4 regions of the Streptomyces sp. NPDC005494 genome follow, and region 4 is predicted to be linked to each of the others. Evidence: riboswitches for the same ligand, from Rfam matches in the RefSeq annotation. Region 4 holds a riboswitch; each other region holds the start of a gene.

Region 1 (7,534 bases), on a different contig from region 4:
GCGCCGCACACCGTGCATGTGCTGAACGCGCCCTCGCCCGCGGCCACCGCGTCGCTGCCCATCGGGAGGGAGGTGGCGCGGCGGGCTCTGCTGCGGGCACGCGCGACGGGGTGGACTCCTCCCGCCGTAGAATCGGGGCATTGTGTCTGAGCCTGTGAACCCCACCCCAGAGACGCCCGGCTCCACCCCCGGGACGGACGCGGAGACCCACCCCGGGACGAGCGCGGAGCCACACGCCGAGGCGGTGACGCCCGGCGACGCCGATTCCGACGCGGCGGCGCGGCGCGCCGCCTCCTTCGAGCGCCAGCGCAGGCTGCGCCAGGAGCCCCGCTTCCCCGGCGGTCCCGCCGCCGACCCGGCGGGCTCCCACCACGAGCGCCGCATCCGCAGCTTCCAGCCACGCCGCAGCAGGGTGACCACGGGCCAGGAGGACGCCCTCCAGCGGCTGTGGCCCAAGTGGGGCCTGGACATCGACGGCCGCAGCGTCCTCGATCTGCCCACGCTCTTCGACGGCCTCCCGGTGGTCCTGGAGATCGGCTTCGGCATGGGCGAGGCGACGGCACAGATGGCGGCGGACGACCCCGGCACCGGCATCCTCGCCGTCGACGTGCACACCCCCGGCCAGGGCAACCTGCTCGGACTCGCCGACCGGGCGGGACTGACCAACGTCCGGGTCGCCAACGGTGACGCGATCATCCTGCTCCGCGAGATGCTGGAGCCCGAGGCGCTGGACGGGCTGCGGGTGTACTTCCCCGACCCGTGGCCCAAGAAGCGGCACCACAAGCGACGGCTGATCCAGCCGGAGTTCCTCGATCTGGTGGCCGGGCGCATGAAGCCCGGCGCGGTCGTGCACTGCGCGACCGACTGGGAGCCGTACGCGGAGCAGATGCTCGAGGTGCTGACGGCGCACCCGCTGTTCGAGAACACCCAGGCGGACGGCGGCTACGCCCCTCGTCCGGCGTTCCGGCCCCTCACCCGCTTCGAGGGTCAGGGCCTGGACAAGGGCCACGTCGTGCACGACGTGCTCTTCACCCGTCGCTGATCGGCCAACGGCCGGCGCATCGGCCATCGCACCGTGGCCAGGTGTCAGTCCCCCTCGTTAGGGTCGTCAGGTGTCCGAGGGGTCCGTGCAGCATCAGCAGCCGGCCGTCCCGGTTCTCGAGGAGCAGCGGCTCGACGAGTTCCTGGGGGCCGTCCCGGAGCGTGGCCAGTGGTACCGGCCGCGCCGCGTCGGCATGGTCTGGCGCAGCAAGGCCTTCCGCGCCGGTGCGGTGATCACCGTCCTGACGCTCTGCGGTCTCGTCATTCTGGCCCTGGTCCGCGAACAGACCGGCACCGAGGGCTTTCTGGTGGGCCTGGGCCTGGCCGTTCTGCCGGTCCCCCTGCTGATGTCCGCGTTCCGCTGGCTCGACCGGGTCGAGCCTGGCCCCTGGCGCAACCTGCTGTTCGCCTTCTTCTGGGGTGCGTGCGCCGCCGCCTTGGTGGCGATCATCGCCAACTCCTTCGCGACGCGCTGGATAGCGACGGCCACCGCTGATCCGGGAAGCGCCGACACCCTCGGTGCGACGGTCATCGCCCCGGTCGTGGAGGAGAGCGCGAAGGCCGCGGCCGTCCTGCTGATCTTCCTGTTCCGCAGACGGGAGTTCGGCGGGATCGTCGACGGCATCGTGGTGGCGGGATTCACCGCGACCGGTTTCGCCTTCACCGAGAACATCCTCTACCTGGGCAACGCCTTCGGTGAGGATCAGCAGCTCGGCACCACGGGCCTCGCCTCCGTGACGGCGGGGACGTTCTTCGTGCGCGTGGTCATGTCGCCGTTCGCGCACCCCCTGTTCACGGTGCTTTCCGGCATCGGACTCGGCATCGCGGCCCTAGGGGGCGCGCGGCACCGCGTACGCCGGATCGTGGCGCCCTTGCTGGGACTCGTCCTCGCCATGGGCATGCACGCCGTGTGGAACGGCTCGTCGACGTTCGGCCCGTACGGCTTCTACGCGGTGTACGGCGCGTTCATGGTCCCGTGCTTCGCTCTGGTGACCTGGCTGGCCATCTGGTCGCGCCAGCGGGAGCTGCGCACCCTGTCGACCGAGCTTCCGGTGTACGCGGCGGCCGGCTGGCTCGCCCCCGCCGAGCCGCTCGCGCTCGCCTCGATGCGGGCGCGGGGTATGGCCCGCGACATGGCCAGGCACTGGCACAGCCACCCCGACCGGAACCGGGGCAGGGCCGCGGCCCGTGCCGTCGCCGAGTACGAGTCGTTCGCGACGTCCCTGGCCATGCTCCGCCGAAGGGCCCGCCACGACGGCGCGGGGCCGGAGTTCGCACTCCGCGAGCAGGAGCTGCTGCACCACCTGTGGCAGCGCCGGGCCGTCGCGGGCCCCGCCCTGACGTACGCCGCCCACGCGACGGGCCGGGTACGGCCGTCCAGGCCGGCCGCTCCGCAGCCGTTCCCCCGTCAGTTCTCCCACGGGACCGTCGCGGCGCAGCAGCCGCCGGCGCCGCATCGCCACTACGGCGGCTACAACCCCTACCTGGAGGACGGTGCCGGCCACCGCGCTCCCCCGCCGTCGTGAGCCCGTCAGGACTGCGAGCGTGAGCTCAGCGAGGGCCCGCACGAACCCGACGGCACAAACGAACGAGCACACACACGGTCCGACGGCATGAACGACCGGGACACACAGGGTCCGACGGCATGAACGACCGGGACACACAGCCGGGAAACGCCGAACCGGCGGCCCTGACGTCGGGGGGTTGTGCGTCAGGGCCGCCGGGGTCCGGTGCGCCGCGTGACGGCGCGCGGGTTCAGATCGTGAGGCCCTTACCGCGCAGCCAGGCCATCGGGTCGATGCCCGTGCCGTCAGCGGTGTGGATCTCCAGGTGCAGGTGCGCGCCGGTCACATTGCCCGTCGCCCCGACGCGGCCGATGGTCTGGCCGGTGGTGACCTTCTGACCCGCGGTCACGTCCATCGAGGACTGGTGGCAGTACCAGACCTCGGTGCCGTCCTCCAGCTCCAGGACCGTGCGGTAGCCGTACGAACCGGAGTAGCCGGCGGACTTCACCGTGCCGCTGTGGACCGCCTTGACCGGCGTACCGGTCGGGGCCGCGAAGTCCAGCCCGGTGTGGTAGCCGGAGGACCACATCGAACCGGCCTGACCGAAGCTCGAGCTGATGTAGTACGAGGAGGTCGGGACGGCGTAGCTGGCGGCGAGCTTGGCGAGGCGCTCGGCCTCCGCCTTCTTCTTCGCCGCCTCTTCCGCCGCCTTCTTCTTCGCGGCGGCCTCGGCCTCGGCCACGGTCTGCTGCTTCGCCGCCTGGGCCGCGGCTGCCTCGGCTGCCGCCGTCTCCTCGGCGGCCCTGGCCTCGGCATCGGCTCCGGCCTGCTGCTGCTCGGCCTGCTGGAGGATGCGGGCGCGCAGCGCCTCGCCGGCGTCGGTGGTTCCCTGCTCGGCCTCGGCTGCCGTGATGCCGGCGGAGGTGAGGGGGGAGGAGGCGACCGTCTGCTGGTCCGCGTCGGAGTCGCCGGACATGAACGCGCCCACGCCGGGAAGGGACTTGGCGTCGGGGAGATTGTCCGCGATGGAATCGGGAAGGGAGATGGAGACCGGCGGCTTGCTCTGCGCGGTGGCCATGCCACCCGCTCCGACGGCCGCGATGACGCCGACGCCGAGGACGGTGGAGCTACGGGCGAGACCGCGCTGCTTGGCTACACGGTGCCGACCGCGTACGGGACGGATGGACTCCTCGGTGGGGTTCCATTCCTCCCAAGTCCTGTCCTCGGTACCGAGGCTGTCGGTCCTGAAGGGTGACGGGGCCTCGGGGGCAGGCTGATTCGACGCCACGTGGGCGCACTCCTTTCCTTCCTTCTCGCCTACCGGGTTAGCTGACGGGTTCGGAGCAGGAAGGTCTCCTACGGGCCCCTTCGTCTCTCACGAGACACAGGTGCCCGATTCACCCCATGTAGGTGGTTCCCCGGTTCCCTTGCGGAATTCGGCGCTGCGCACGGTGCCGCCTCTTGCGACGACAGGTACAACCGCGCTGCGTTATCGAACGTTAATAGACACCCGGGTCCGATTCCAAGCTGTTCCGGCAGATCGTTCACGGCCTTGGCCTGGACTTTCAGGGGTCAAACGGGCTCAAACGGGCGAGTTGAGCGGCCCACGACACGCTGTCAGTTTCTGATGGTGTGTCAAATGTTATCGGAGAGGTGCCCCGCGATTACGGACGGTCGCTGTCCGTCATTCACTGTCCCGCCCCACGATCTTCACGGTCGTCCGCCGCTCCGGCTGACCCCGGGACGGCCTGCCGACCGCGAGCAGCGCCAGGTCGTCCGTCGACCGGCCCCCGGTGTGCAGACGCACGTCGTCGGTGAGTGCGGACAGCAGCTCCTCCGGCCCCGGAAAGATCCGGCCACGCAGCCGTGCCTCCGGGTCGTAGAACACACCGTGCGCGTCCCGCGCCTCCGACAGGCCGTCCGTGAACGCGAGGAACGTCGCCCCCGCCGGCAGCGGCCACTCGTCCGCACGGTCCGGCCAGGCACCCAGCCCCATGCCCAGCGGCAGGGCCGGCACGGTCGGCGCCAGCGCGTCGACCGCCCCGTCCGGTTGCAGGACCAGCGGCTCGGGGTGCCCGCGGTTGACGACTCGCAGGGTCTCCGAGCCGGCCGGGATCTCGGCGAGCACGGCGGTGACGAAGCCCTCCACGGAGTCGAACCCGCCGCGCCGTGAGCCCTCCCGCGCCAGCGCCCGCTCCAGCCGCTGGACCACCCCCTCGATCGAACGCTCCTGCTCGGCGGCCTCCCGGAACGCCCCGATCACGACGGCGACCGCCGCCACCGCGTCCAGTCCCTTGCCCCGTACGTCCCCGAGCACCAGCCGCACCCCGTAGGGCGTGTCCGTCACGGCGAACAGATCACCGCCGACGAACTCGTCGGCCTGGGCCGGCTCGTAGCGCGCCGCGACCTGCAACCCGCCGATCCGTGACTCGGGCGTGGGGAGCACGGCGCGCATCGCGGTCTCCGCGATGACCCGGGCCGAGGCCAGCTGCTCGTTCCCACGCCGCACGACGCCGTTGATGACGAGAGCGAGTACGGACACCGTCAGCAGGGTGAGCAGGTCGGTGAGCGGTACGACCTTGAAGAGCAGGCCGTCCGAGATCCGGATGGCGAGTACGACGAGGACCGCGGCCACCGCGGTGCGCACGGTCGAGGCCAGCGAGAAGAACGGGGCGGCGATCAGCGGGGCCGCCGCGAAGAGCGGTACGGCGGACACCTCGGTCGGCGTCAACAGGTCGAAGACCACGCCGACACCGATCATCAGGGCGGGCAGCGCGCGCACGAAGCGCCGGGCACGGGCGTTCCCGGCAGCGCTCGTTCGCCGTCCGTCCCGCTTCCCCACCTGTGTGCTCCTGCCCGGTCCGTCCACGGCTGCGGACGGTACCGCGCCCCACCCAGGCTCGCCGGAGCCGCGCCGAACCGCGACCCGTCATCGGCCGAAGGGAGGAGCGCGCCGGGGCCCGCCCCCGGAGGTCAGCCGGTGAGCCGGTGCCGCGCGTAGATCGTCAGTGCATCCCGTACGAAGACGGCTGTTCCGTCCCCGTACCGATCGTAGTTCCTCGCGAAGCGCGGATCGGCGACGTACATCTCGGCGATGCCGGTTACATACGAACGGGTGGGTTCCATGGTCACCGCGAGCCACTCGCAGTGCCGGCGCGCGATGTCCTGCGCCTCGTCGCAGCCCGCGTCGAGACCGGCCGCCCTGGCCTCGCCGTAGTCCCGGGCGATCCACTCGTGCTCCTCCTGGAAACGCGCGCGCCCGTCCGGGCCCAGTCCTTTCCACCACCGGTCGCCGCGCTGGTACGCCTCGCGGCCCCAGCGCTCGGTGACCTCCTGTTCGTACACCGTGTGATCGAAGCCGTCGAACACTTCCTCGGCCATGAGCCCTTCCCCTTCCTCGGTCCTGTGGAGAGTGGTCCGCACCGAGGCGATCTGCCGCCCGATGCGCTCCCGCTCCTGCTCCAGCAGCCGCAGATGGGACCGCAGCGCCGCCGAGGTGTCCCGTTGCCCCTCCAGTACGTCCTTGATCGCGGGCAGCGAGAGTCCCAGCTCCCGCAGCAGCAGGATGCGCTGGAGCCTGACCAGGGCCTCCTGGTCGTAATAGCGGTAGCCGTTGGCGCCCGTACGGCTCGGCGTCAGGAGGCCGAGGTCCCCGTAGTGCCGGAGCGTCCGGCTCGTGGTGCCGGCCTGCCGGGCGATTTCCTGGATGGACCACTCCATGCGGGAAACGGTAGATCTTTACGTAACGTCAAGGTCAAGCGCGCGGCGCGGGCACACGACAGAGGCCCGCAGCGCGGACGGCGCGGGCACACGACAGAGGCCCGGATCCTTGGAAGGATCCGGGCCTCTGTCTTCAGTAGCGGGGACAGGATTTGAACCTGCGACCTCTGGGTTATGAGCCCAGCGAGCTACCGAGCTGCTCCACCCCGCGTCGTTGTGGTTGTAACTCTACGCCATCCGGGACGCGGTCCTGACCACTCCCGCCCGCGCCGCCCCCGGAGGCGAGGCCCCTCGTCACCGGCCCGTCGCGCCAACAGAGGGTGCGCCGGGCGCAGTTGGCAGGCATAGTGCCGTGCCCAAGGGGGTTCTCACGCCCCCCGAACTCGCTTCCCGCCTGTCTGGAGGGCCTCCTGCCATGTCCACATCGCACAGACCTGCCCGAATCCCCGGTTCCGCGCCGTCACCCGTACGTGCCTCTCTCGTCAACGGGCTGATCGGCGCCGCGTTCGGCGCGGTGATCAGCGCCGCCGTCAACTACCTGCTCGTCGGTGTGCCCGGCAGCGCCTCGGTCAACGCGCTCAACCACGGGATATCGGGCCTGCTCAGCGGGTTCGCGGCGGGCTTCATCGGGCTCATGGTGCATCTGCGCAAGGACACGAGGGTGCCGGAGGCGTCCGAGGCGGTGCCGGGAGAGAGCGCGACCGCCCCACCGCAGGCGTGATCCCGCGCCGTGCCCCGGCTGCCGGCCGGGGCACGGCGTCCCGCGATTGCGGGCCCTCGGCCACGGCGGGACGCTGGAGGGACAGCCCTTCGGTGTTCGGTCCCGTCTGCGCGGCATCCTGAGGTGCCGGCGTCGGCCCAGCAGCCTCACCCGATGCAGGGAGCCCAGAGGAGGCCGGGCGCACGCGCGCTAGGAGACGACCATGGACGGCACCACCCTCGAGACGATGAGAAGCCGGCTGCGCGGCCCCGTCATCGGTCCGGACGACCAGGAGTACGGCCAGGCCCGCACGGTCTACAACGCCATGATCGACAAGAAGCCCGGCGCGGTGGTCAAGTGCCACGACACGGCGGACGTCATGGCGGCTGTCGATTTCGTCCGCGAGAACGGCCTGACCGTCGCCGTACGCGGCGGTGGGCACAGCGGACCGGGCCTCTGCCTCGCCGACGACGCCGTCACGCTCGACCTGTCGCCCATGCGTGGCGTACGCGTCGACCCCGCCACCCAGACCGCCCAGGCCGACGGCGGCGCGCAGCTCGGCGATCTC
Region 2 (7,534 bases), on a different contig from region 4:
CGCCGGAAGGACCCGGCGACGGCCAGCCCGGCCAGTTCGCCGATGCCCTCGGCCGGGGGCGAGCAGCCGCCCGCGCCGGCGGGCAGGCCGTCGACGGTGGCGAGGGCACAGACGCCTCCGTCAGCCGTCGCCGCGCGCAGCCAGGCGATCTCGCCCTCGTCGGGGCCGCCCTCGCCGCCGAAGCCGGTGTGCTGGACGGCCGCTGCCGCGGCGAACTCGTCGGCGGTGACCGGTTCGGCGATCCGCAGCCCGTCCACCGGCTTCGGTGTGAGCAGTCCGGCGGCGGTGCAGGCCATGACGGGGGCGCGGCTCTCCTCCGTGAAACCGGCTGCCAGCAGGGCCGGTTCGACGGCGGGCGCCCAGGAGGGCAGGAACTCCAGGCGGGGCAGCCGGTCGTGCTCGCGGAACGCCTCGACCAGGTCGGCGACGTCCCGTGCGGTGGGTTCGGCGTCCCGGTCGGGGATGGCGTAGTTGGCGAACTTCAGCTCCCAGCCCGGGTTGTGGCGCACGGTGAACGGTCCGACCCGGTAGTGGTCCGGGGAGCGGAGGGCCAGCGTGCGCGCGTAGTTCTGGATGTCCTTGTCCATGCCTCTGTCCATGGGACGGGGAGCCTAGGCGACGCGGGTCGCTCCCGCGAAGGGCATTTCGCTGATCGGCGCGATCCGGACAGGGGCGCCCGGACGCGGGGCGTGGATCATCTGGCCGCCGCCGATGTAGAGCCCGACGTGAGTGACTCCGGAGTAGAAGAACACCAGGTCCCCGGGGGCCAGTTCGGAGCGGGAGACGCGTTGCCCGGCATTGATCTGTGTGTACGTCGTGCGCGGCAGCGAGACCCCCGCGGCCCGCCAGGCGGCCTGGGTGAGCCCGGAGCAGTCGTACGAGGACGGGCCCGTCGCCCCCCAGACGTACGGCTTGCCGAGCGCCCCGTAGGCGAAGTCCACGGCCTGTGCGGCGCGGGCGTTGGGCGCCGCCACGGAGCCGCGCGGGGTGCTCCGGTCGGCGCGGACGGCGCTGCCGCCGTGCCCGGCGTCGGCGGAGCGCTCGTAGTCGGCGCGCTGGGCGGCGGTGAGGGTGGCCAGCAGCTTCCGGGCGTCGGCCAGCTTGGTGCGGACCGCGTCCTTCTGCTTCTTCAGCTCGGCCCGGCGGGAGGCGAGGACCTCGAGCTCGTCCTCGGCGCGGGCGCGCAGCTGCGCGAGGTCGCCGATCTGGCGGCGTACGCCGTTGACCGCACCGGCCTGGCGGTCGCCCGCCCGGTCCTCGAAGGAGGCGCGTTCCAGGTACTCGTCCGGGTCGGAGGAGAGGGCGAGCCGCACGGCGGGGTCGATCCCGGCGCTGCGGTACTGCGCGGTGGCGTACGAGCCGAGGAGGTCACGCGCGGCGTTGAGGCGGTCCGTCCTGCGGGCCGCCTCGTCGCGCAGGGCGTCCAGGGACTTCTCCGAGCGGGCCGTGGTCTCCTTGGCGCCGTTGTACTTCTCGGTGGCGGCCTCGGCCTCGTGGTACAGCCGGTCGACCTTGGACTTCACCTGGGCCGGTGTGAGCTGGGGCTCGGCCTGGGCGGCACCCTCCAGGCCGGTCGCGGTGGCGGCCCCGGCCAGGGCGAGGGTCGCGGCGGTGCGGGCAGCAGACCCGGTGAACAGACTCTGCTTGGGCTTGCGGTGAGCGGCTTTACGATGCGCGGCCACGGGGGTGGTTGCGTCCTTCCGTTCGACTGCCCGCCGGGGGTTGCCGGCGGGCCCGCCGGGGGTCCGCCGGCGGGCCACCACAGGGGGGAGTGGCCCGCCGCCGGATCTCCTGGCGGGGTGACCGGGGTGCCGTCCGGTACGGGGCGGCGGTGCAGAGTCGGTCACCTGGGAGGGACGCTAAACCCGGGGCAGGGGGAAGAGGCGTAATGACAGCAATTGCCTGCATGTGCTGTTTCGCTTCCGCAGGATGACCGGAAAAAGCAAGCGGAGTCCGGCAATCCGCGCAGACCGGAGGTCAACTCATCAGGAAGTCGTACCTGGCCGAAGAGTGGTGATATGGCCGCCGTAGGCTGCGGGCATGGACGTACTCATCAATGTCTTCGTGGCCCTGCACATCATCGGTATCGCCTCCCTGCTGGGCGGCTTCCTGACCCAGATGAAGGCCATGGGGGCGGGCACGGCGCGCTTCGTGCCGGCCATGCTGCACGGTGCGCTCACCATGCTCGTGACCGGCGTCGCGCTGGTCGGGCTCAACCAGGCCGACGACCAGGCCGTGAACAACGTCAAGATCGGCGTCAAGCTGCTCGTCCTGATCGTGATCCTGGCGCTCGTCTACGTGAAGCGGGACGAGGAGAAGGTGGGCAAGGGGGCGTTCGCGGCCGTCGGCGGGCTGACCGTCGCCAACATCTTCATCGCCACGCTCTGGACCTGAGCGCGGACGGGCGGGCCCGGGTGCCGGGCCCGCCCGCCGCTGGTGCCCCCGAGTGTCACGCCGGGCGCACGCTGCCGTAGATCGGCATGTAGTAGATCGACTCCTCGCGGACGTTCGCGCCCGGCTTCGGCGCGTGGATCATCATCCCGTCGCCCTTGTAGATGCCGACGTGGCTGATGTCGTCGTAGAAGAACACCAGGTCACCCGGTTGCAGATCGGCTGTGGCGACCCGGGTGCCGACCTCCACCTGGTCCCAGGTGGTACGCGGCAGATCGACGCCCGCCGCCTTCCAGGCGGCCTGGGTGAGCCCGGAGCAGTCGTACGAGGACGGGCCCGTCGCCCCCCAGACGTACGGCTTGCCGATCTGCGCGGCGGCGAAGGCTAGGACCTTGTCGGCCTTGGAGGCGTAGCCGCTGTCGGAACCCGTGCCGCCGGACCCCGTGCCCGCCTCCTCCTTCGCGGCCTCCTCCGCGGCGGCCTGGTCGGCCTTCTCCTTCGCGGCGGCGGCCTGCCGCTTCGCCAGCTCCTCCGCCTTGCGCTCGGCCTCCGCCTCCTTCTTGCGCTCCAGCTCGGCGAGCCGGGCCTTCTCCTCGGCGGTCAGCTGCGACAGCAGCGAGCGCGCCTCGGCGAGCTTCTCCTGCACCTGCTGCTTGCTGGTGCGCAGCGTGGCCTGCGACTCGGTGAGCGTCTCCAGGCTCTTCGTCGCCTCGACGCGCTTCGCCGCCGCCTCCTTCTGCTGCGTGCGGAAGTCGGCGACCGCCTTCTGCTGCTGGCTGGTCATCCGCGCCATCAGCTGGTCCTGGTCGAAGTACGACTGCGGGTCGTCCGCGAGGAAGAAGGTCGCCGTCGGCGCGATCGAGCCGGTGCGGTACTGCGCGGCCGCGTAGTTGCCCAGCTCCCGGCGCGTCTCGTTGAGCTTGTCGGCCCGCTTGGCCGCGGCCTCCAGGAGGGCGTCCACCTCGGAGCGCTGCTGGGCGGACGCGTCCTTGGCCTTGTTGTACTTCTGCGTCGCGGTGCCGGCCTGCCGGTAGAGGGCGTCGACCTTCTTCTGGACTTCCTCGATGCTGGGCTTCGGCTCGGCAGGGGCGGCCGTCGCGCTCTGGGTGGAGAGCAGGGTGACGGAGGCGAGTGCCGCGGTCGTGAGACCGACGGCGGGGGTGGTGGTGCGCACCCGTGTGCGCGGCTTGCGATGCGAGGCCAAGGCCGGCATCTCCTTCCGTGGACCGCCTACCGGGTTAGCTGTCGGGTTCGGGCGGAACGGAAGGCTGCCCTACGGTCGGTGGAGACGGACCGATTCACCCCGGTGCTGCGTGTGGGTCCCCGGTTCCGGGCTCCCGCGGGGAAGTACGGATTCGGCGGGGGTGCCCGTGCGGCGCGGTTCGCCTGAGGGGATACGGGGCACCCGTCGGAGCACGCTAGCCAACCCGTGGTGTCCCTGTGAAGGTTGATGTTCGATATGCCCGATACATTTTCGTGACCTTTTCGCGGCGGCGGTCCGCGCGGCCGTGAGCGCTCCCGGAATCTCACACTCCGTGGGCGGCGTGTCTCGGTACGCGCACAGCTCCGCCCCTTGTCGCCGATGCGGCCCGGGCTGTCGGTGCGGCGGCCTAGACTCGTGAGGCGATGAGCAGCCTCTTTGACGACAGTTTCCTGACCGGCCTCCAGCGATCGGAGGACGGCCCCCCGCCGCCCCCGGAGGAGCACGCCCCCGAAGCGGTGCCCGAGGGCCTCTTCGAGGACGTCTTCGACGCGCCTCCGCCCCCGCGTGACGCGTACTACCGCGACGGCGCCCCGCGCCCCGTCATCGACTCCGCCGCGCTGCTCCACGGGCTGAACACCGAGCAGCGTGCCGCCGTCGTGCACGCGGGCTCGCCGCTGCTCATCGTCGCCGGGGCGGGCTCGGGCAAGACCAGGGTGCTGACCCACCGCATCGCCCACCTGCTGGCCGAGCGCGGGGTGCACCCGGGGCAGATCCTCGCGATCACCTTCACCAACAAGGCCGCGGGCGAGATGAAGGAGCGCGTCGAGCAGCTCGTGGGACCGCGCGCCAACGCCATGTGGGTCATGACCTTCCACAGCGCCTGTGTGCGGATCCTGCGCCGCGAGTCGAAGCTCCTCGGCTTCACCTCGTCGTTCTCGATCTACGACGCGGCGGACTCCAAGCGGCTGATGGCGCTCGTCTGCCGCGACCTGGACCTTGACCCGAAGCGCTACCCCCCGAAGTCGTTCACCGCGAAGGTCTCGAACCTCAAGAACGAGCTGATCGACGAGGAGACCTTCGCCGGCCAGGCCGCCGACGGCTTCGAGAAGACGCTGGCCCAGGCCTACGCCCTCTACCAGGCGCGGCTGCGCGAGGCCAACGCCCTCGACTTCGACGACATCATCATGACCACGGTGCATCTGCTCCAGGCCTTCCCCGACGTCGCCGAGCACTACCGCCGCCGCTTCCGGCACGTCCTGGTCGACGAGTACCAGGACACCAACCACGCGCAGTACACCCTCGTGCGCGAACTGGTGGGACCGTCCGGAGAGGCGGAGGCGCCCGGCGAGCTCTGCGTCGTCGGTGACGCGGACCAGTCGATCTACGCCTTCCGCGGCGCGACCATCCGCAACATCCTCCAGTTCGAGGAGGACTATCCGGACGCGACCACGATCATGCTGGAGCAGAACTACCGCTCCACGCAGACGATCCTCTCCGCGGCCAACGCCGTCATCGAGCGCAACGAGAGCCGGCGCCCCAAGAACCTGTGGACGAACGCGGGCGAGGGCACCCGGATCGCCGGATACGTCGCCGACACCGAGCACGACGAGGCGCAGTTCGTCGCCGACGAGATCGACCGGCTGACGGACGCCGGTGACGCGAAGGCGGGCGACGTCGCCGTCTTCTACCGCACGAACGCCCAGTCCCGTGTCTTCGAAGAGATCTTCATCCGCGTCGGCCTGCCCTACAAGGTCGTCGGCGGGGTGCGCTTCTACGAGCGCAAGGAGGTCAGGGACGTCCTGGCCTACCTCCGTGTCCTCGCCAACCCCGAGGACACCGTCCCGCTGCGCCGCATCCTCAACGTGCCCAAGCGTGGCATCGGCGACCGGGCCGAGGCGATGATCGACGCCCTGTCGATGCGCGAGAAGATCTCCTTCCCGCAGGCGCTGCGCCGTGTCGACGAGGCGTACGGCATGGCGGCCCGCTCGGCCAACGCCGTGAAGCGGTTCAACACGCTCATGGAGGAGCTTCGCACCATCGTGGAGTCCGGTGCGGGCCCCGCCGTCGTGCTGGAAGCGGTCATGGAGCGTACCGGCTACCTCGCCGAACTCCAGGCTTCCACCGACCCGCAGGACGAGACCCGTATCGAGAACCTCCAGGAACTCGCCGCCGTCGCCTTGGAGTTCGAGCAGGAGCGCGCCGAGGAGGAGGGCACGGGGACGCTCGCGGAGTTCCTGGAGAAGGTCGCGCTCGTCGCGGACTCCGACCAGATCCCCGACGAGGACGAGGACGGCTCCGGCGTCATCACACTGATGACCCTGCACACGGCCAAGGGTCTCGAATTCCCCGTGGTGTTCCTGACCGGCATGGAGGACGGGGTCTTCCCGCACATGCGGGCGCTGGGGCAGGTGAAGGAGCTCGAGGAGGAGCGCCGGCTCGCGTACGTGGGCATCACCCGCGCCCGCGAGCGGCTGTATCTGACGCGGGCGGCGATGCGCAGTGCGTGGGGTCAGCCCTCGTACAACCCGCCGTCGCGGTTCCTGGAGGAGATCCCGGACCAGCACCTGGAATGGAAGCGCAAGGGACCGATGGCCGCGCCGGCGGGGCCGACGTCGGGGATCACCTCGTCGCTGTCCTCGGCGCGCTCGAAGGCCGGCCCGTCGGGCTTCGCGACCCGGCGCACCACCGACAAGCCGGTGGTCACCCTGGTGGTCGGGGACCGCGTCACGCACGACCAGTTCGGTCTGGGCACGGTGACGGCGGTCGAGGGCTTCGGCGACCAGGCCAAGGCCACGGTCGACTTCGGCGACGAGCGGCCCAAGAAGCTGCTGCTGCGGTACGCGCCGGTCGAGAAGCTCTGACTCTGTACGGGGCGAGGCCGTGGCCGCGGGGCCACGGCAGGCTCCGGCTCAGTACGGGTTGAGACCGTGGCTTCGGAGCCACGGCATCGGGTCGATCGCCGCGCCGCCGCCGGGCCGTACCTCGAAGTGCAGGTGCGGTCCGGTGGAGTTGCCGGAGTCCCCCGAGTAGGCGATGACGTCACCGGCCTTGACCGAACCGGAACGGATCTTGGCGGCGCTGAGGTGGCAGTACCACGTCTCGGTGCCGTCGGGGGCGGTGACGATCACCATGTTTCCGTACGCGCTGTTCAGCTGCGTGCGCACGGTGCCGTCGGTCGCCGCCATCACGGGCGTGCCGTACCCCACGGGGAAGTCGATGCCCGTGTGCATGGACATCCAGTTCACCCCGGCCTGGCCGTAGGTGGCACTGAGGCCGTGCTGCTTCACGGGCAGCGCGAACTTGGGGCGCGCGGCCTCGCGGCGTGCGGCCTCCTCCTCGCGCTTCTTCTTCTCCGCGGCCTGGCGCTCCCTCAGGTCGATGCGCTCCTGGGTGCGGCTGGCACGGTCGGCGAAGTTCTCGGCGTCGGCGTTGAGTGCGGCGAGCTGGGTGTCCAGCTTGTTGTTGGCCACGGCGGGCTGGACCGTGTCGGCCGCGGCCATGGACGTGGTGTCGTCCTTCGTCTCCTCGCCGCCGACGCCGCTCACCGAGGCGGCGGCGATACCCGCGACGCTCATCACGCAGGCGGAGGGGACGGCCACAGTGAGAAGGGCGGAACGCTTCGCCGGGGTGCGGCGCCTGCCGCCCCGGCCGCCGCCGCGCGGGGCGGCCGAACGGCTCACCGGGCGTGCGGGGGAGGCGGCGGGCTCGTGGGAGTGGCCCGCGGTCACGTCGACGAGGTCGGGCAGCGGCTCGGGCTCACCGGTCCCGGAGGCCCCGTCGTAGGACTCCGTGTGCGCGGTCTCGTCGGTACCGAGCGAGTCGTGGGACTCCTGGGCGCCGGCCGGCTCGTGGGAGTCGTCGATGCCGAGGACGTCGTGGGAGCCGAGGGCGTCGTGGGAGCCGAGGGCGTCGTGTGCGCCGTGAAGGTCGTGGGAGGCG
Region 3 (7,534 bases), on a different contig from region 4:
GCAAGGGTCTCTTCGCGCAGATGGTGGTCGTGCCGCTGCTCCAGAAGCACCGCATCCTCACCCAGGTCTCCGGCGATCATCTGGAAGTGATCAAGCTGATCCCGCCGCTGGTCATCGGGGAGGCGGAGGTCGACCGCTTCGTGACCGCGTTCACTGCCGTCATGGACGACGCGCACAGTGGTGGCGGGCTGATGTGGGACTTCGGCAGGACGCTGGTGAAGCAGGCCGTCGCCAACCGCTGAGGGATTTGCCTCTGAGGCAATAAACTTGCCTCAGAGGAAAGATCCTGGCCCAATGGAGTCATGAATCCTTCTGACGAAGGGGTGGCCGACGAGCTTCCAGGGGTTGCGCCACGCCTGCGTGACCTGCGCCGCAACCGCGGTCTGACCTTGGAGGCCGCGGCCGGGCGGGCCGGACTCTCGCCCGCCCACCTCTCCCGGCTCGAAACGGGCCGGAGGCAGCCCTCGCTGCCCATGCTGCTCGGACTCGCCAGGGTCTACGGTACGACCGTCTCCGAGCTGCTGGGCGAGATGCCGCCCGAACGTGACGCGATCGTCCGTGGCGGTCCCCTCGAAGGCGCGCCTGGCGGCGACGGCGGCTGGCTCTACCGGCAGGCCGGAGGCTCGGGCCGGGCGATGCAGGCGCTGCGCGTGCGTGTGCCGTACGGCACCGAGGGCGACCTCGTGCGTGTGCACCCCGGGGAGGAGTGGCTGTACGTCCTCGACGGCAGGCTGCGCGTCGTGCTCGGGGACACCGTGCACGACCTCGATCCGGGTGACAGCGCGCACTTCGACTCGCTCACCCCGCACAGGATCGCCGCGCTCGACGTCGGCGGGGCGCGGCTGCTCTTCGTCCACACGCTGCTGCAGAGCCCCACCGCGGAGCTGTGCCTCGGCGGCGGGGCTCACCGTCTCTGATCCGGCACCGTCGCCGGTCCGGCACGCGCCCCAGCCTGCCGACCCCTTGTCACCCCGGCCCCCGCGGCCGGAAGAGAGGACCGTCATGTCCGATTCGGAGCACTACGACCCGCTGACCCCGCGCAGGCAGAAGAGCGCGGACACCCACGAGCGGAGGATGCCTCGCGGCGTCGTCATCCGGCTCTTCGCCTACCTGGTGGCCGGCCACGTCGTCGCGGCCTTCCTCTTCCTCCTCTTCAGCGTGGCCGGCAAGTGACCGCTGTGGCGTCCGGAGGCTGACCGCCGGCCTCAGGCGTCCTCGACGAGCCGCTCGCGCAGCTTCGCGCGGGTGGCCGCGTCGATCTTGAGTCCTTCGAGGAGATAGCGGTCCGTGCCGCCCCAGACCTCCTCGATGGTCTCGAACGCCGCCGCGAGATAGTCCGGGTGGGCGCCGAAGAGCGGATTGAGCAGTTCCATCACCTCGTCCGACATCCCTGCCGACGAGGTGTCGCTCCGCCGCACCTTGTAGCGCCGGTGAGCGTCGTTGGACTTGAGGTAGTCGGCCTCGATGGCCTCCTTCTCGACCCCGACGGCCAGCAGCGAGACCGCGACGGACAGCCCAGCCCGGTCCTTGCCCGCGGCGCAGTGCATCAACGCGGGCACACTGTCCTCGGCCAGCGCGTGCAGTACACGGCTGTGCTCGGCGGTGCGGTCCTTGATGATCGCGCGGTACGAGGCGACCATCCGCGCCGTGCCCTTGCCGTCGGCCAGGATCGAACGCAGCTGCTGGATGTTGCCGTCGCGCACCAGTCGCCAGAACTCCGCACCGTCGGCCGGGTCGGAGAGGGGAATGCTGACATTCCGGACTCCCGGCAGCTCCACGTCATGGCCGTCGAGCTTGTGGTCGGCCGCGTTGCGGAAGTCGAAGACCGTGTGCAGGCCGAGCCCGGAGAGGAAGGCGGCGTCCTCGGGGGTGGCGTGGGCGAGGTGGCCGCTGCGGTAGAGGCGCCCGTAGCGGACCCTGCCGCCGTCGACGGTGGGGAGGCCGCCCACGTCACGGAAGTTGCGGACACCGGTCAGCTCGACGTCCGTCGTCCCGGCGCCGGCCGGCGGGACCTCTGGCAGCTGCGTCACAAGGGCTCCTGTGGTGTCTGGCGTCGGCGCCGCTCGCCGACGGGGGCACGCTCGCGACGATACGACATGGCTGCACCTGCCAATCGTCTCGGGCGCGGCTCGGTGAAATGGGGTGACCGGTCGTATGGGTTGGTCAGTGAAAGCAATGACATGTCCGTATTGGTGTATTTAGTCGAACATGCTCTGCTTGTACGGGAGATGGTGTGAGGTGGGTGAGCGGGATCATATCCGTGACGGTGTGTGGCGGAGCCGCCGGTGGGTATTCCTGACGCCGCGCGGAATGCCAAGATCCGTAATCCACGGAGGGTGACGGGAATTCCGCGCGGAAATTGAAGCGCCGATTCCGGTGCGCAATCCGTGGCTTGTTCCCGGCGACCCGGCTCGCTTACGGTCACGGTCAATCCGGATGGAACGCCTAATCCTGCCGCCGTCCGGAATCCGCACCGACACACGTGTGGCAGGAGCGGGGGAACCAGGTAAGCCGCCGGCCGGAGGGATCCGGAACCGGCTCGGGGTCAAGTCGCGCACCGCGCGGCCGGGCATCTCCAGTCCGCACCCGACAGCTCACCTCGCAGGCGCCGGAGAGGAATGCCCCATGCCCGCAAAGGGTAAGCACCGCCGTACCAGGACCAGCCCGATCTCGCGCGGCATCCTCGCCGTGGGGACCGGCGGCGCCGTTCTCGCCCTGCCGCTGATCGGCGCCACCGGCGCCAACGCGGCGGAGCAGTCCGCACCGGCCGCCAAGACGGCCGCGCAGAGCGCGCCCGCCGCGGCCAAGAGCACCCCGAAGACCTACTCCGTCGTCGCCGGCGACTACCTGGCGAAGATCGCGGCGGAGAAGAAGATCAAGGGCGGCTGGCAGAAGCTTTACAAGGACAACCGCGAGGTCGTCGGCGGGAACCCGAGCCTGATCCAGCCGGGCATGAAGCTGGTTCTCGGAGCCAAGGCGTCCGGTTCCGCGGAGGCCGCGCCCTCCAAGGCCGCGCCCTCCAAGGCAGAGACGGCCGAGAAGGCGGCCGCCCCTGCCGAGAAGGCTGCCGCTCCGGCGGAGAAGACGGCGACCACGACCTCCACCGAGTCCGCCGCGTCGGAGGGCAACACCTCCGGCTACGCCGCCCCGGTCGAGAACCCCAACGTCACCACCCAGTACCGCGCCTCGGGCGCCAGCTGGTCCAGTGGCTACCACACCGGTTCCGACTTCCAGGCCGCGTCCGGCACCAGCGTCCGGTCCATCGGCCCGGGCACCGTGGTCTCGGCGGGCTGGAGCGGCTCGTACGGCAACGAGGTCGTCATCCAGCACAGCGACGGCATGTACTCGCAGTACGCCCACCTGTCCTCGCTGGAGGTCTCGGCCGGCCAGACCGTCACCGGTGGCCAGCAGATCGGTCTCTCCGGTTCCACCGGCAACTCCACCGGTCCGCACCTCCACTTCGAGGTCCGCACCGGCCCGGGCTACGGCTCGGACGTCGACCCGATCGCCTACCTGCGTTCGCACGGCGTCTCCATCTGAGACCCGGCGCCCTGAGGGCGAGGCAGGAGGGGCGGTGCGCCACGGCGCACCGCCCCTCTTCTTATTCCGGCTTTACCAAAAACTGACCGGGTGGTCTTTCTCACCACCCGTCAACCCCTTATTACGGTCGCGTAGGTCACATTCGAAGGTGCAGGATAAGCGCTTGTGGCAGACGATTCGAGAAACAACCAACGAGGCATCATCGGGTCGTACGCAGCGATTGGCGACAGCTTCACCGAAGGCGTCGGGGACCCTGGCCCGGACGGTGCGCTCGTCGGCTGGGCGGACCGGCTCGCGGTCCTCCTCGCGGACCGGCTCCCGGTCCCGCACGCGGTGGTCGCTCCTGTGGACGACACGCACGGGAACTTCCGGTACGCCAATCTCGCCGTACGCGGACGCCTCCTCGACCAGATAGTCGAGGAACAGGTCCCCCGCGCCAAGGAGCTGGCACCTGATCTGGTGAGCTTCTGCGCGGGCGGAAACGACATCCTCCGTCCCGGCTCCGACCCGGACGACGTGGCAGAACGCTTCGAACGCGCGGTCGCCGAGCTGACGCAGACGGTCGGCACCGTCATGGTCACCACCGGCTTCGACACCCGCGACATCCCGGTGCTCAAGCACCTGCGCGGCAAGATCGCCATGTACACCGCGCACGTCCGGTCCATCGCCGACCGCTACGACTGCCCGGTCCTGGACCTGTGGTCCCTGCGGTCCGTGCAGGACCGGCGCGCCTGGGACAACGACCGTCTGCACCTCTCGCCCGAGGGACACACCCGGGTCGCGCTGCGCGCCGCCCAGGTCCTCGGCCTCGACGTGCCGGCCGACCCGGACCAGGCGTGGCCCCCGCAGGCGCACCGCGGGCCGCTGGAGGTACGCCGTGACGACATCCAGTGGGCGCGTGAGTACCTCGTCCCCTGGATCGGCCGGCGGCTGCGCGGCGAGTCCTCCGGTGACCACGTCGCGGCCAAGCGTCCCGACCTGCTCCCGCTCTGACCGATCAGCGCGTGACGATCGGGAGGGGACGCCGGGCAGGGCCCGGTGTCACGAGTCCGTCCGGGGCCGCATCCCGCCCCGGACGGGCGTGCGTCCCCGACGGCCCGCCCGGCACAAGGACCGGACGGGCCGGTACGCGCTCCAGCACGCCGCCCGCGAAGACGTCGTACAACGGCAGCGTCTCCAGGTGCACGTAGCCGATGTGGCAGTCGCACACGTCGAGCGGACAGCCACGCGGACCGAGCGCCTCGCGGTAGCTGCCGTCGTAGAGATTGCCCAGCTCCGCCCTGACGAAATGACAGCGGCGCACCGTCCCGTCGCCGTCGACGGAGACGACCGACTCGCCCGTCCGGCAGGGCAGCCCGGCGGAGCGGTGCGGGAACCGGCTGTAGGGGAACAGCGGGTCCAGGGCGGTCCAGAGGTCCGCCTCCTCGTCCGTGTAGGTGTGCCCCTCGGCGGCGTTGACCCAGAGGTAGACCTCGGACGGCAGCGCCGCGCGCAGCCTCCTCGCCTCCTCCAGATGCTCCGCGAGCCCGACGACACCGACACTGTGCCGGACCCCCAGAGCCGTCAGCTCCCGGCACCTGCCCAGGAAGCGCTCGTACGGTGTCTGGCCCGGGTGGTAGGTGCACCACAGGGCGACCTTGTCCCGCTCCGCCTCGGCCAGCCAGCCCGTACGCCCGCTGAGGTTGGTCTGCACGGCGACCCGCTCGATGTGCGGCAGGCGCGACAGCTCCACGAGCGCGCGCCGGTACCAGGAACGCACCAGGGCCTCGCCCCAGGGGGTGAACAGCACCGACAGCCGGTCACCGGTCTGCTCGGCGGCCCACGTCGTGAACCGCGCCAGGGCGGCGCGGTCGGCCCGCAACTGCTCGCCGCTGTCCCGTCGCTTGGCGAACGGGCAGTACGGGCAGTCGTAGTCGCACGAGGCCAGCGGGCCCCGGTACAGAAGCGTCAGGTCCATGCCCGTCCCTCACTTCGCCTCGTACGCGGCCATCGCGGCCCGTACCTCGGGTGAGAACAGCTCGGGGCCCAGCGCGTCCGAGTGGGCCAGGCCCTCCGGGGAGAGACGCAGCAGCGCGGGGCGGGCCGTGGCGTCCAGCCAGCCGCGGGCGTCGAAGAGTTCCAGCTCGGCCCGGAAGTCGTCGTACGGATCGGAGGCGAAGCGCTCGCGGTACTCGGCGGTCCGCATCCCCTCGGCCTGGAGGAGCGACTGCAGGAGGTGGCGCCTGCGCGCCTCGCCCTCGTCGACGTACCGGCCGACCTCCGCGCGGGAGAAGTCCTCGGCCGTGGTGAAGCCGTCGATGATCCCCCGGATCTCCCGCATCTCCACGGCGTAGTCGAAGGAGTAGTGCAGCGAGGACGTGTACGAGCGCGCCCCGCAGCCGAGCCCGATCATGCCGTCGGTCTGGCAGGCGTAGTCGTCGGGACCGGCGTGCGGGGCGTCCGTGCGGCGGAACATCCGCATGGACACCTGCTCGTAGCCCTCGGCCAGCAGACGGTCACGACCCGCCCGGTACAGCCGCAGCCGCTGTTCGTCCCAGGCCGCGTCCGGTTCGTCCGGCGCGTCGGCCCCGGTGCCCAGCCGGCCCAGACCGGTGAGCGGGCGTACGTAGAGCGGATAGAGGTACAGCTCCTCCGGGCGCCAGGCCAGGGCGGCGTCCAGCGAGGTGCGCCAGCTCGCCTCGGTCTGGCCCTCGATGCCGTAGATCAGATCGATGTTGAGGACCGGGATGCGGGCGTCCCGGATCCGGCCGAGCGCCGCTTCCACGTCGGACCGGTGCTGCGGACGGACCGCCGCGCGGACCTCGGCGTCGACGAAACTCTGCACGCCGATGCTGACGCGCGTGGTGCCCCGGTCGGCGAGCACGGCCAGCCGGTCCGCCGTCGCGGTCGACGGTGAGGTCTCCACGGAGAGGGGCACCGAGCTCAGATCCACGCCCATGCGCTTCTCCGCGATGTCGCAGAGCCGCTCCAGCTCGCCCGCGGTGAGGAAGGTGGGGGTGCCGCCCCCGAACGCGGCGGCGGCGAAGCGGACCGGTTCCTCGTCGCCCAGCGCCTCCCGCACGGTGGTCGCCTGCCGGTCGAGGGCGTCGAGGTAGCGGGTCGTCAGCTCGCCGGGAGCGCCGATGCGGGTGAACAGATTGCAGAAGCCGCAGCGGACCTCACAGAAGGGTATGTGGGCGTAGAGGGAGAGCGCGTCCTTGCGCTCAGCGGCCCACAGTTCGCTCAACAGCGGGCGTCCGGCGGGATCCTCGCCCAGCGGACGGTAGGCGGTCTTGTGCGGGTAGGCGTAGACGTAGCTGCGGTACGGGCCGGAGCTGTCCGTCGTACCTCGCGTGGCACCGGTCATCGAGTGGCCCCCGGTTCGAGGAAGAAGTGGGCGTAGGGGACGGTCCAGACGGCCTCGTGGCCCAGGCGGTGACCGGTGTAACCGTCCTCCCCGTAGGCGGTTCCGTGGTCGGAACAGACGATGGCGAAGCACCGGCGGCGGCTGCTCGCCGCAGCGAAGAGGCGCCCGATGTGCCGGTCCACGTATTCCAGGGCGGCGGCGTGGGTGGCGCGGGAATCGCCCGCGCCGGCGTCGGCGCCGGGCAGGTGGAACCAGTTCGGCTGGTGCAGCGCCGACACGTTGACGAACAGGAACAGCTTCCGGTCCGCGGGGAGACCGGCGACCACCCGCTCGGCGCACGACACCTGGGACTCGAAGGACGTCGGCGAGGCGACCCCGAACGCGGGCTCCCAGTGGCTCTCCTGGAACATGCCGGGCAGTACCGAACCGAGCGGGGGGCGGCCGTTGAAGAAACCCACGCCGCCGACGCACACCGTGCGATAGCCCACCGCGGCGAGCCCCGAGACGAGATCGGGGGTCTCGTGGACGAAGGTGCGCTCCGCGGTGGACTCGCTGCCGGCGAAGCGCGCGGCGAACAGCCTCGGGTGGGGACCGGGCGCCGCGGGCGTCGGCAGGAAACCCGCGAACATCGCCTGGTGGGAGGCGTAG
Region 4 (7,534 bases):
GGAGCAGCAGGTACACCTGGAGCGGGAGGGTCTGCGTGGTGCCCGGCAGGTTCCCCGCGAAGGTGATGGTGGCGCCGAACTCGCCCAGCGCCCGCGCCCAGGTCAGCGCGGCGCCCGCCGCCAGTCCGGGCGCGACCATGGGCAGGGTCACGGTGAAGAACACCCGGACGGGGGAGGCACCCAGGGAGGCCGCCGTCTCCTCGTACCGCGGATGAAGACCTCCGAGCGCGCCTTCGAGGCTGATGACGAGGAAGGGCATCGCGACGAACGTCGCGGCGAGCACCGCCCCCGAGGTGTGGAACGGCAGCGTGATGCCGAAGGTCTCCTCCAGCCAGGGCCCCAGCAGGCCGCGCCGCCCGAAGGCGAGCAGAAGCGCCACGCCTCCGACGGTCGGCGGCAGCACCATCGGGAGGAGGACGAGCGAGCGTACGAGGGCCTTGCCGGGGAAGTCGACGCGCGCCAGCAGCCAGGCCAGAGGCACACCCAGCACGAGCGAGAGCCCCAGCGCCCAGCCGGACACCAGCAGCGACAGCCTCAGGGCCTGCGTGGTCGCGGGGCCGGTCAGATGGGTGCCGAGCTCGCCCCAGGAGGTACGCGCCAGGATGCCGGCCAGCGGCAGCATCAGGAACACGACGGCGAGCAGCGCGGGGACCGCCAGGGTGAGGGGAGCACGGGGGCCCGACGGGCGGGTGCGGAGCTGTTTCATCGCGGTTCCCTGGGGCTGCCTTCGGTCACGGCTTCTGGAAGCCCGCGTCCTGGAGGATCTTCTGAGCCTCCGGGGAGGACAGCCAGGAGACGAAGGCGGCAGCGGCCTCTGCGTGCTCGGACGACTTCAGTGTGGCGGCCGGGTAGGACGCGATCGCGTTCTGCGCGTCCGGGATGTCGACCGCGTCGACCTTGTCGGTGGCCACCGTCGTGTCCGTGCGGTACACGAGGCCCGCGTCCGCCTCGCCGAGCTCGACCTTGCTGAGCACGGCGCGGACGTTGGGTTCCTGCGAGACCGGCTTCACCTCGATCCTCTGGGCGTCCAGGATCTGCTCCGCGTACCGGCCCACCGGCACCTCGGGGGCGGCCAGGACCACCTTGAGGGAGGGATCGGCCAGGTCCGGGAGACCTTGGACCTTCTCCGGGTTGCCCTCACCGGTGACGATGACCAGGCGGTTCTTCGCGATGACGGTCGGGGTGCCGGTCTCCGGCTCCAGACCGTCCATCGTCCGGGTGTCGGCGGTGACGAGGGCGTCCGCGGGCGCGCCCTGACGGACCTGGGCGGCGAGCTCCTGCGACCCGGCGAACGAGAAGGTCAGCTTCGTGCCGGGGTGCTCCTTCTCGTAGGCGGCTTCGGCGGTCGTGAAGACATCGGTGAGCGACGAGGCGGCCAGCACGGTCAGTTCGGTCCTCGGGGCCGCGGCGTCCTTGTCCCCGTCGTCACCGCCGCACGCGGCGAGGGTGAACAGCAGCGCCGCGGTCGACGCGGCGGCGACGCCCCGGCGGCCGGTGGGAGGGAGAGACATCGGAGGGAACTCCTCGGTGAGGGCCGCCACTCGCCGGCGGACGTGTACGGCTTCAGGTGCGGTCGATGTGCACGCTGGTCGACTTCACGCGGGCCGTGGCCCGCATGCCGACCTCGAGGCCCAGCTCCTCGACCGCCTCGCGGGTCAGCAGGGAGACGAGCCGGTGCGGCCCCGCCTGGATCTCCACCTGGGCGGCGACGTCACCGAGCTTCACCGCGGTGACGATGCCCGGGAAGGCGTTGCGCGCCGAGGTGTAGGGGACCTCCTCCTCGCCCGTGCCGACCTGGGCGACCTCGACCGAGAACGCGGCCAAGTCGCGGCCGTCGATGAGGCGGCGCCCGCTGTCGTCGCGATGGGTCGCGACACGTCCGGCGTCCGCCCAGCGACGGGCGGTGTCCGGGCTCACGCCGAGAAGACGCGCGGCCTGCCCGATGGTGTAGGACTGCATGTGCGACACGATATGGGGCTGTGGCTCGCATCTGCAATGCTCTGGCGTTCGGCACTTGGCAGATGCGTATCGCGCCGGGCGTTTCTGAGACTCGGCGCACCGCTCGAGCCGGACCGCGGTCGGTCCGTGAGTGCGGCCGGACCGCACTCGGCCCGTCAGTGCGGCCCGACCGCAGTCGGCCCGTCAGTGCGGCCCGACCGCAGTCGGTCCGTCAGTGCGGCCGCCAGCTGAGCTTGCCGCCGCCCACCCACCTCACGACGGCCGGATCGTCGAGATCGTGGATGTGGATCCCTGCTGCGGCAGCCGCGATCAGCACGTCCGTCATGGCGGTCGCCCGGCCGATGACCTCGCCGTCGATCTCGACGATGCGGAAGGGCGGGTCACCGGGCTGGACGGGCAGCACGGTGATCCGCGGGTACGAGGCGTACGGGTTGTCGGTCATAGCTGGATCGATTCCACACAGACTCAGCTGGTATGCCCGCGGGTACGCGTTGTGAGCCTTATGCCCGATTTAGGCAACTTTCTTGGAATTAGTCCCGTAATCCATAAAAGGCCATTTCGTGTGACCTGGGGACCTTCAAGGGAGAGCAAAACGCCCTTTTCGGACTCCGTGACCAGCGTCACTGGTCACCTCGGGGACGCCCGCGCGGAGCGGCCGGTTCCCTTCTGTGCCAAGAAGAATGGCCGACGCAATGTGCGATGGATTACACGAATTCCGAAGAATCGATCTTGCGGGCGAATTTTGATCACGAGATCGGGCTTGTTCCTTTCGCTATTCCTCGCCTACGGTCACCATCACTCCGGATGGAACGCCTAATCCTGCCGCCGTCCGGTTACCCGACCACTTCTCGTACGGCAGGAGCGGGGGACCCAGGTAAGCGCCGATCCGGTATCCGGATCGGCTCGGGGTGAAGTCGCATCTCTATGCGGCCGGGCATCTCCAGTCCGAACCCGACAGCTCACTTCGTAGGCGGCGGAGAGGAAATCCAGCATGCCCGAAAACGGTAAGTACCGTCGTTCCAGGACCAGTTCGCTGACTCGCGGCATCATCGTCGTGACCACGGGCGCTCTCGCCCTCCCTGTCATCGGAGCGACCGGTGCGTTCGCCGCCCCGGCCGCCTCCACCGTCGAAAAGGCGGCGGCGTCGACTTCCGTGACCGGTAAGGGAATTGCCGCACAGAAGTCCGGCTCCACCACCTATTCCGTGATCTTGGGCGACACTCTCGCCAAGATCGCTCGCGAGCATTCCGTGAACGGTGGCTGGAAGGCCCTGTACGAGGACAACCGGAAGGCTGTCGGCGAAAACCCCGACCTCATTCACCCCGGTCTGAAGCTGGCCATAGGCGCCAAGGCCGAGAAGAAGTCGGCCGACACGTCGGAGAAGAAGGCCGACAAGGCCGCCGACCGTGCCGAGCAGAGTGCCGAGCGCGCCGACCGTTCGGAGCGCACGAGCACCTCGGTCGCCGCGCAGGGCGCACCCGCCGAGGCTGCTCCGGCCGCCGCGCCGGTCGCGTACACGAACGACCTCGACGGCTGGATCAAGGAGTCGCTCGCGATCATGGCCGAGCACGGCATCCCCGGCAGCTACGAGGGCATCCACCGCAACATCATGCGCGAGTCCTCGGGCAACCCCCAGGCCATCAACAACTGGGACTCGAACGCCGCCGCCGGCATCCCGTCGAAGGGCCTGCTGCAGGTCATCGACCCGACCTTCGAGGCCTACCACGTGCCCGGCACGTCGACGGACAGCTACGACCCGGTCGCCAACATCACCGCCGCGTGCAACTACGCCGCCGACCGGTACGGCTCGATCGACAACGTCTTCGGGGCCTACTGAGCCTCGCGGATGCGTGACCTGCTGACGCGCGAGGCGTGACGGCGGGGACAGAGGGACATCACCGACGGGTGGTGCGGGTTCGGCGGAACCCGCACCACCCGTCGTCCGTGTGCGCGCTCCCGGGCCTGCCCCCGGGCGGCCGTGGGCGCGGAACCACGGGCAGCCGGCGGCCGGGCGACTGGTCTCGTACAGGTTCGTCGTCCATACTGCCCGCCGTGGAGCAGCGCATAGATTCGAACACCAAGCCCGAGTTCGCCGCGGGGACAGACCCGGCGTACATCCCCGGCCTGACGGCCCCAGTTGCCGCCCGGACGGGGGCGGAGAAGGCGGAGGCGTCCGAGGAGGTCCGGGACCCGGAGGACGCCGTCGTGCACGCGGACGACGTGGCCGAGGTGACCGACGCCGAGCCGGCGGCGCCCGGTGGCGAGGCGTCCGCGGAGGAGGAAGCGGCTTCCGAGGACGAGGCGGCTGTGGAGGCCGGCGCCGCGCGCGACGGCGCGGACGGTCCCGTCTTCGAGGTCAGCGACCGGCGCGGGTCGATCCGGGTCGACGCCGAGGGTGTCCGCTTCCGGCTGGACGACCAGGAAGCGGAGTTCGACTGGGCCGAGATCGGCGCGGTCGAGGTCAAGACGGGCCGCTTCGGACGCCGGTTCACCGTGACCGTCCACCTGTCGAGCCGCCGGTGGTTCAACGCCGAGGTCGAGGCGGGGGCCCGGAGCAGCCTCAAGCAGTGGACGGCGGAACTGGACGCCGTGCTGGACACCTACTTCGAAGAGGACTGACCCGCACGGTCACGGCGCGCACCGGGCTGTCCGCCGGCCCGGTGCGCGGCATGCCCTGACGCGTGCTCAGACCTCCGCCGCTCCGTCCAGCACCACCGAACGCGTCAGATGGCGCGGCAGGTCCGGATCGAGACCGCGGGCCGCCGCGCGGGCGATCGCCAGCCGCTGGACGCGGACCAGGTCGGCCAGCGGGTCCAGCGTGCTCTCCACCCACCGCGCGCCCGTCGACCGCACCTGCTCCGCCAGCCCCTCCGGCGCGGCGCCGAGCATCCACGTCGCGGTTCCGGCCGTCGCGATGCTGATGGGACCGTGGCGGTACTCCATCGCCGGATAGGACTCCGTCCAGGACAGGGACGCCTCCTTCATCTTGAGCGCCGCCTCGTTGGCGAGCCCGACGGTCCATCCGCGCCCCAGGAAGCTGAACTGGGAGCACTCCAGAACCCCGTCGGGCAGCGGCTGCGCCAGCGCGGTCTCCGCATCCCGCACCGCCTGGTCCGTGTGCAGCCCGAGATGGGCGCGGAACAGGGTCAGCGCCGTGGTCGCGAAACGCGTCTGCACCACGGACCGTTCGTCGGCGAAGTCGAGGACGACCATCTCGTCCGCCGCGCCCTCCACCGGAGTGTGCGGATCGGCGGTCACCACGACGGTCCGCGTGGTGCCCCGCAGCCGGCTCAGCAGGCCGAGTACCTCCGTCGTCGTTCCGGACCGCGTCAGGGCGACGACCCGGTCGTACACCCGGCCGAAGGGGAACTCCGAAGCGGCGTAGGCGTCCGACTCGCCCTGCCCGGACGCCTCGCGGAGCGCGGCGTAGGCCTGCGCCATGTAATACGACGTTCCGCAGCCGACCACGGCGACGCGCTCACCGGCGGCGGGCAGTGCCGGTGCCGCCGTCCGGCCGACGGCGACCTCCGCGGCGCGGCGCCAGCACTCCGGCTGACTCGCCGTCTCGTTCTCCACATGGGACATGTGCGCACTCCGCTTCCACTGCTGCTCGCACCTGAGGGGTGGACTGGGGGAAATCGTCGCCACTTTGTTCAATTCTGCATGTTACATGGGGCAATCGAGCAGAAACAAGCAAATGGCCTTCAGTTCGGCGATCCGTGGTACGGCGGTTTTCGGCCATGCTCAGTGGGTAGTCGGCTCGATCCGGTTCCGCTGTTCCAGGCTGGGTAGGCGTAGCGCGCTGCGAGCACAGAGGGGTACATGCCGCCCAGCAGGCGGCAAACCAGCCGAAAACCCGCCGACCGGACGATCGGTGGCGACCCCGGACGGTCACCGGAACCGCGCCCCGACCCGGGTGAAGGGGCGATTTTGCGTCACGGTGCCCATATGTTGGCCGAGTTCGAACGCGCGGCCGGATCCCGGTCGGCATAATCGCTCCATGCCGATCACGGTGGGGGACGTCGTTGACCTCGGCGGGGGCCTGTACGCCTGGCTGCCGCCGAAGCGGGGCTGGGGCCTGGCCAACTGCGGCCTTCTCGTGTCGCGGCGCGGCGCACTGTGGATCGACGCCCCGTACGACCCCTTGCTGGCGGGGCAGTTCCTGGCGGAGAGCACCAAGCGCCTGCCCGACGGGGTGAGCGTCGACCGCGTGATCGTCACCCATGCCAACGGCGACCACTTCTGGGGTGCCGGCGTGCTCCCGCACGCGGAGATCATCGCGACCCGGGAGGCCCGGGAGCACATCCACTACGACCCCACGCCGCGGCAGCAGCACGCGCTCGTGAGCGGGAGCGACCCGGCGACGCCCCTCGGCGCGTATCTCGGGCGTCACTTCGGGGCCTTCGACTGGTCCGCCACCGAACAGGTGCTGCCGACGACCTACTTCACCGGGGAGCTCGAACTGACCCTGGGGGAGCACACGGTCCAGGTGTCCTCCCTGCCGCCCGCCCACACCACGGGTGACCTGATCGTCCATCTTCCCGCGCACCGCGCGGTGTTCAGCGGCGACATCATCTTCGCCTCCACCGCGCGGCAGCCCGGGGACCACCCGGTGCACTGGGCGGGACCCCTGAGCAATGTGATCGACGCCTGCGAACGGGTGCTGGCCACCGGGGCCGAGGTGATCGTCCCCGGTCACGGCCCGCTGCTCGACCCGGCCGGGGTGCGCGAGCACATCGGCTACCTCGCGTACGTACGAGAGCGCGCCCACGCCCTGCACGCCGCCGGCGTGCCCGCGCCGGAGGCCGCGCGCCGGGTGATCCGGGAGGGCCGCCACCCGGAACTCGGTCTGCCGGAGCGCCTGGTGGTGACCATCGGCAGCGAATACCGTCACCTAGACGGCTCCGAGCTGCCCGAAGTGCTCCAGGTGATGGCCGATGTGGCGGCCGTCGCCCACGAGACCGGCACGATGTGTACCGACGAGCCGGCATGACGGCCGGCCGGCCCGACGGCCCGACGTCCTGCCGCCGCGCGGGACACCGGCCGTCCCCGACAACAGAGACGCGGTGACGCCGTGGTGGCATGGATCCTGGCCCTGACAGCCGTCGTGACGGCCATATGGTCGGCCGTCCGCACGGACCGGGCCATGCGCGAGTCGCACCACGCCGCGGCGCGCGCCGAACTGGCCGAGCGCCAGTTCAAGGCAGCCGAGGCGCGCACCCTCGCCCTCACCGAGGAGATACGACAGCTCGCGCAGAAGCGGATACCGGCAGCGGCCACCGCGCTCTCCCACCGCTCCGCGCCCGTCCCCGGACTGCGGGAGGCCGCCGGGATCGAGGGCGACGCCGCGCGCCTGCTGACCGAGGCGGTGCAGGCCGCGCGCACGGCGGTGCTGGAGGAACGCGGACGCGTCGACGCCGCCGCCCGCTCGGCCATGCGCGGTACCTCGGCCAAGATCCAGTCACTGCTCAACCAGTCGCAGCACCTGCTGCACGAACTCCAGCACGAGTACGACGACCCGCGGATCCTGCAGCTCGACTTCCGCAACGAACTCGCGCTGCGACGCACCCAGGCC

The links. Region 4 has a riboswitch for cyclic di-AMP ahead of ACFYQ6_RS15255 (transglycosylase SLT domain-containing protein). Riboswitches for the same ligand answer to the same signal wherever they lie in the genome.
Region 1: another riboswitch for cyclic di-AMP. It lies ahead of ACFYQ6_RS20630 (M23 family metallopeptidase); the one in region 4 lies ahead of ACFYQ6_RS15255 (transglycosylase SLT domain-containing protein).
Region 2: another riboswitch for cyclic di-AMP. It lies ahead of ACFYQ6_RS10340 (NlpC/P60 family protein); the one in region 4 lies ahead of ACFYQ6_RS15255 (transglycosylase SLT domain-containing protein).
Region 3: another riboswitch for cyclic di-AMP. It lies ahead of ACFYQ6_RS06040 (LysM peptidoglycan-binding domain-containing M23 family metallopeptidase); the one in region 4 lies ahead of ACFYQ6_RS15255 (transglycosylase SLT domain-containing protein).

What each region holds. Positions count from the first base shown of each region.
Region 1 is NZ_JBIAJR010000006.1:430,281-437,814, reverse strand. Features, by position in the region: gene lhgO (L-2-hydroxyglutarate oxidase) at 1-150, shown strand, start outside; gene trmB (tRNA (guanosine(46)-N7)-methyltransferase TrmB) at 143-1,042, shown strand; gene ACFYQ6_RS20635 (PrsW family intramembrane metalloprotease) at 1,113-2,567, shown strand; gene ACFYQ6_RS20630 (M23 family metallopeptidase) at 2,797-3,834, opposite strand; cyclic di-AMP (ydaO/yuaA leader) riboswitch at 3,846-3,998, opposite strand; gene ACFYQ6_RS20625 (PP2C family protein-serine/threonine phosphatase) at 4,231-5,388, opposite strand; gene ACFYQ6_RS20620 (MerR family transcriptional regulator) at 5,520-6,266, opposite strand; tRNA gene ACFYQ6_RS20615 (tRNA-Met) at 6,404-6,477, opposite strand; gene ACFYQ6_RS20610 (hypothetical protein) at 6,682-6,987, shown strand; gene ACFYQ6_RS20605 (FAD-binding oxidoreductase) at 7,190-7,534, shown strand, end outside.
Region 2 is NZ_JBIAJR010000003.1:69,527-77,060, forward strand. Features, by position in the region: gene ACFYQ6_RS10325 (GNAT family N-acetyltransferase) at 1-587, opposite strand, end outside; gene ACFYQ6_RS10330 (NlpC/P60 family protein) at 612-1,682, opposite strand; gene ACFYQ6_RS10335 (hypothetical protein) at 2,041-2,394, shown strand; gene ACFYQ6_RS10340 (NlpC/P60 family protein) at 2,450-3,604, opposite strand; cyclic di-AMP (ydaO/yuaA leader) riboswitch at 3,603-3,762, opposite strand; gene pcrA (DNA helicase PcrA) at 4,018-6,456, shown strand; gene ACFYQ6_RS10350 (M23 family metallopeptidase) at 6,505-7,534, opposite strand, start outside.
Region 3 is NZ_JBIAJR010000002.1:3,776-11,309, forward strand. Features, by position in the region: gene ACFYQ6_RS06020 (aspartate aminotransferase family protein) at 1-242, shown strand, start outside; gene ACFYQ6_RS06025 (XRE family transcriptional regulator) at 303-917, shown strand; gene ACFYQ6_RS06030 (DUF6126 family protein) at 1,003-1,173, shown strand; gene ACFYQ6_RS06035 (tyrosine-protein phosphatase) at 1,206-2,030, opposite strand; cyclic di-AMP (ydaO/yuaA leader) riboswitch at 2,433-2,621, shown strand; gene ACFYQ6_RS06040 (LysM peptidoglycan-binding domain-containing M23 family metallopeptidase) at 2,626-3,540, shown strand; gene ACFYQ6_RS06045 (SGNH/GDSL hydrolase family protein) at 3,706-4,533, shown strand; gene ACFYQ6_RS06050 (STM4011 family radical SAM protein) at 4,538-5,497, opposite strand; gene ACFYQ6_RS06055 (STM4012 family radical SAM protein) at 5,507-6,886, opposite strand; gene ACFYQ6_RS06060 (STM4013/SEN3800 family hydrolase) at 6,883-7,534, opposite strand, start outside.
Region 4 is NZ_JBIAJR010000004.1:329,681-337,214, reverse strand. Features, by position in the region: gene ACFYQ6_RS15275 (ABC transporter permease) at 1-706, opposite strand, end outside; gene modA (molybdate ABC transporter substrate-binding protein) at 732-1,511, opposite strand; gene ACFYQ6_RS15265 (molybdopterin-binding protein) at 1,564-1,959, opposite strand; gene ACFYQ6_RS15260 (hypothetical protein) at 2,171-2,401, opposite strand; cyclic di-AMP (ydaO/yuaA leader) riboswitch at 2,760-2,945, shown strand; gene ACFYQ6_RS15255 (transglycosylase SLT domain-containing protein) at 2,951-3,796, shown strand; gene ACFYQ6_RS15250 (hypothetical protein) at 4,012-4,578, shown strand; gene ACFYQ6_RS15245 (SIS domain-containing protein) at 4,645-5,544, opposite strand; gene ACFYQ6_RS15240 (MBL fold metallo-hydrolase) at 5,960-6,952, shown strand; gene ACFYQ6_RS15235 (ATP-binding protein) at 7,034-7,534, shown strand, end outside.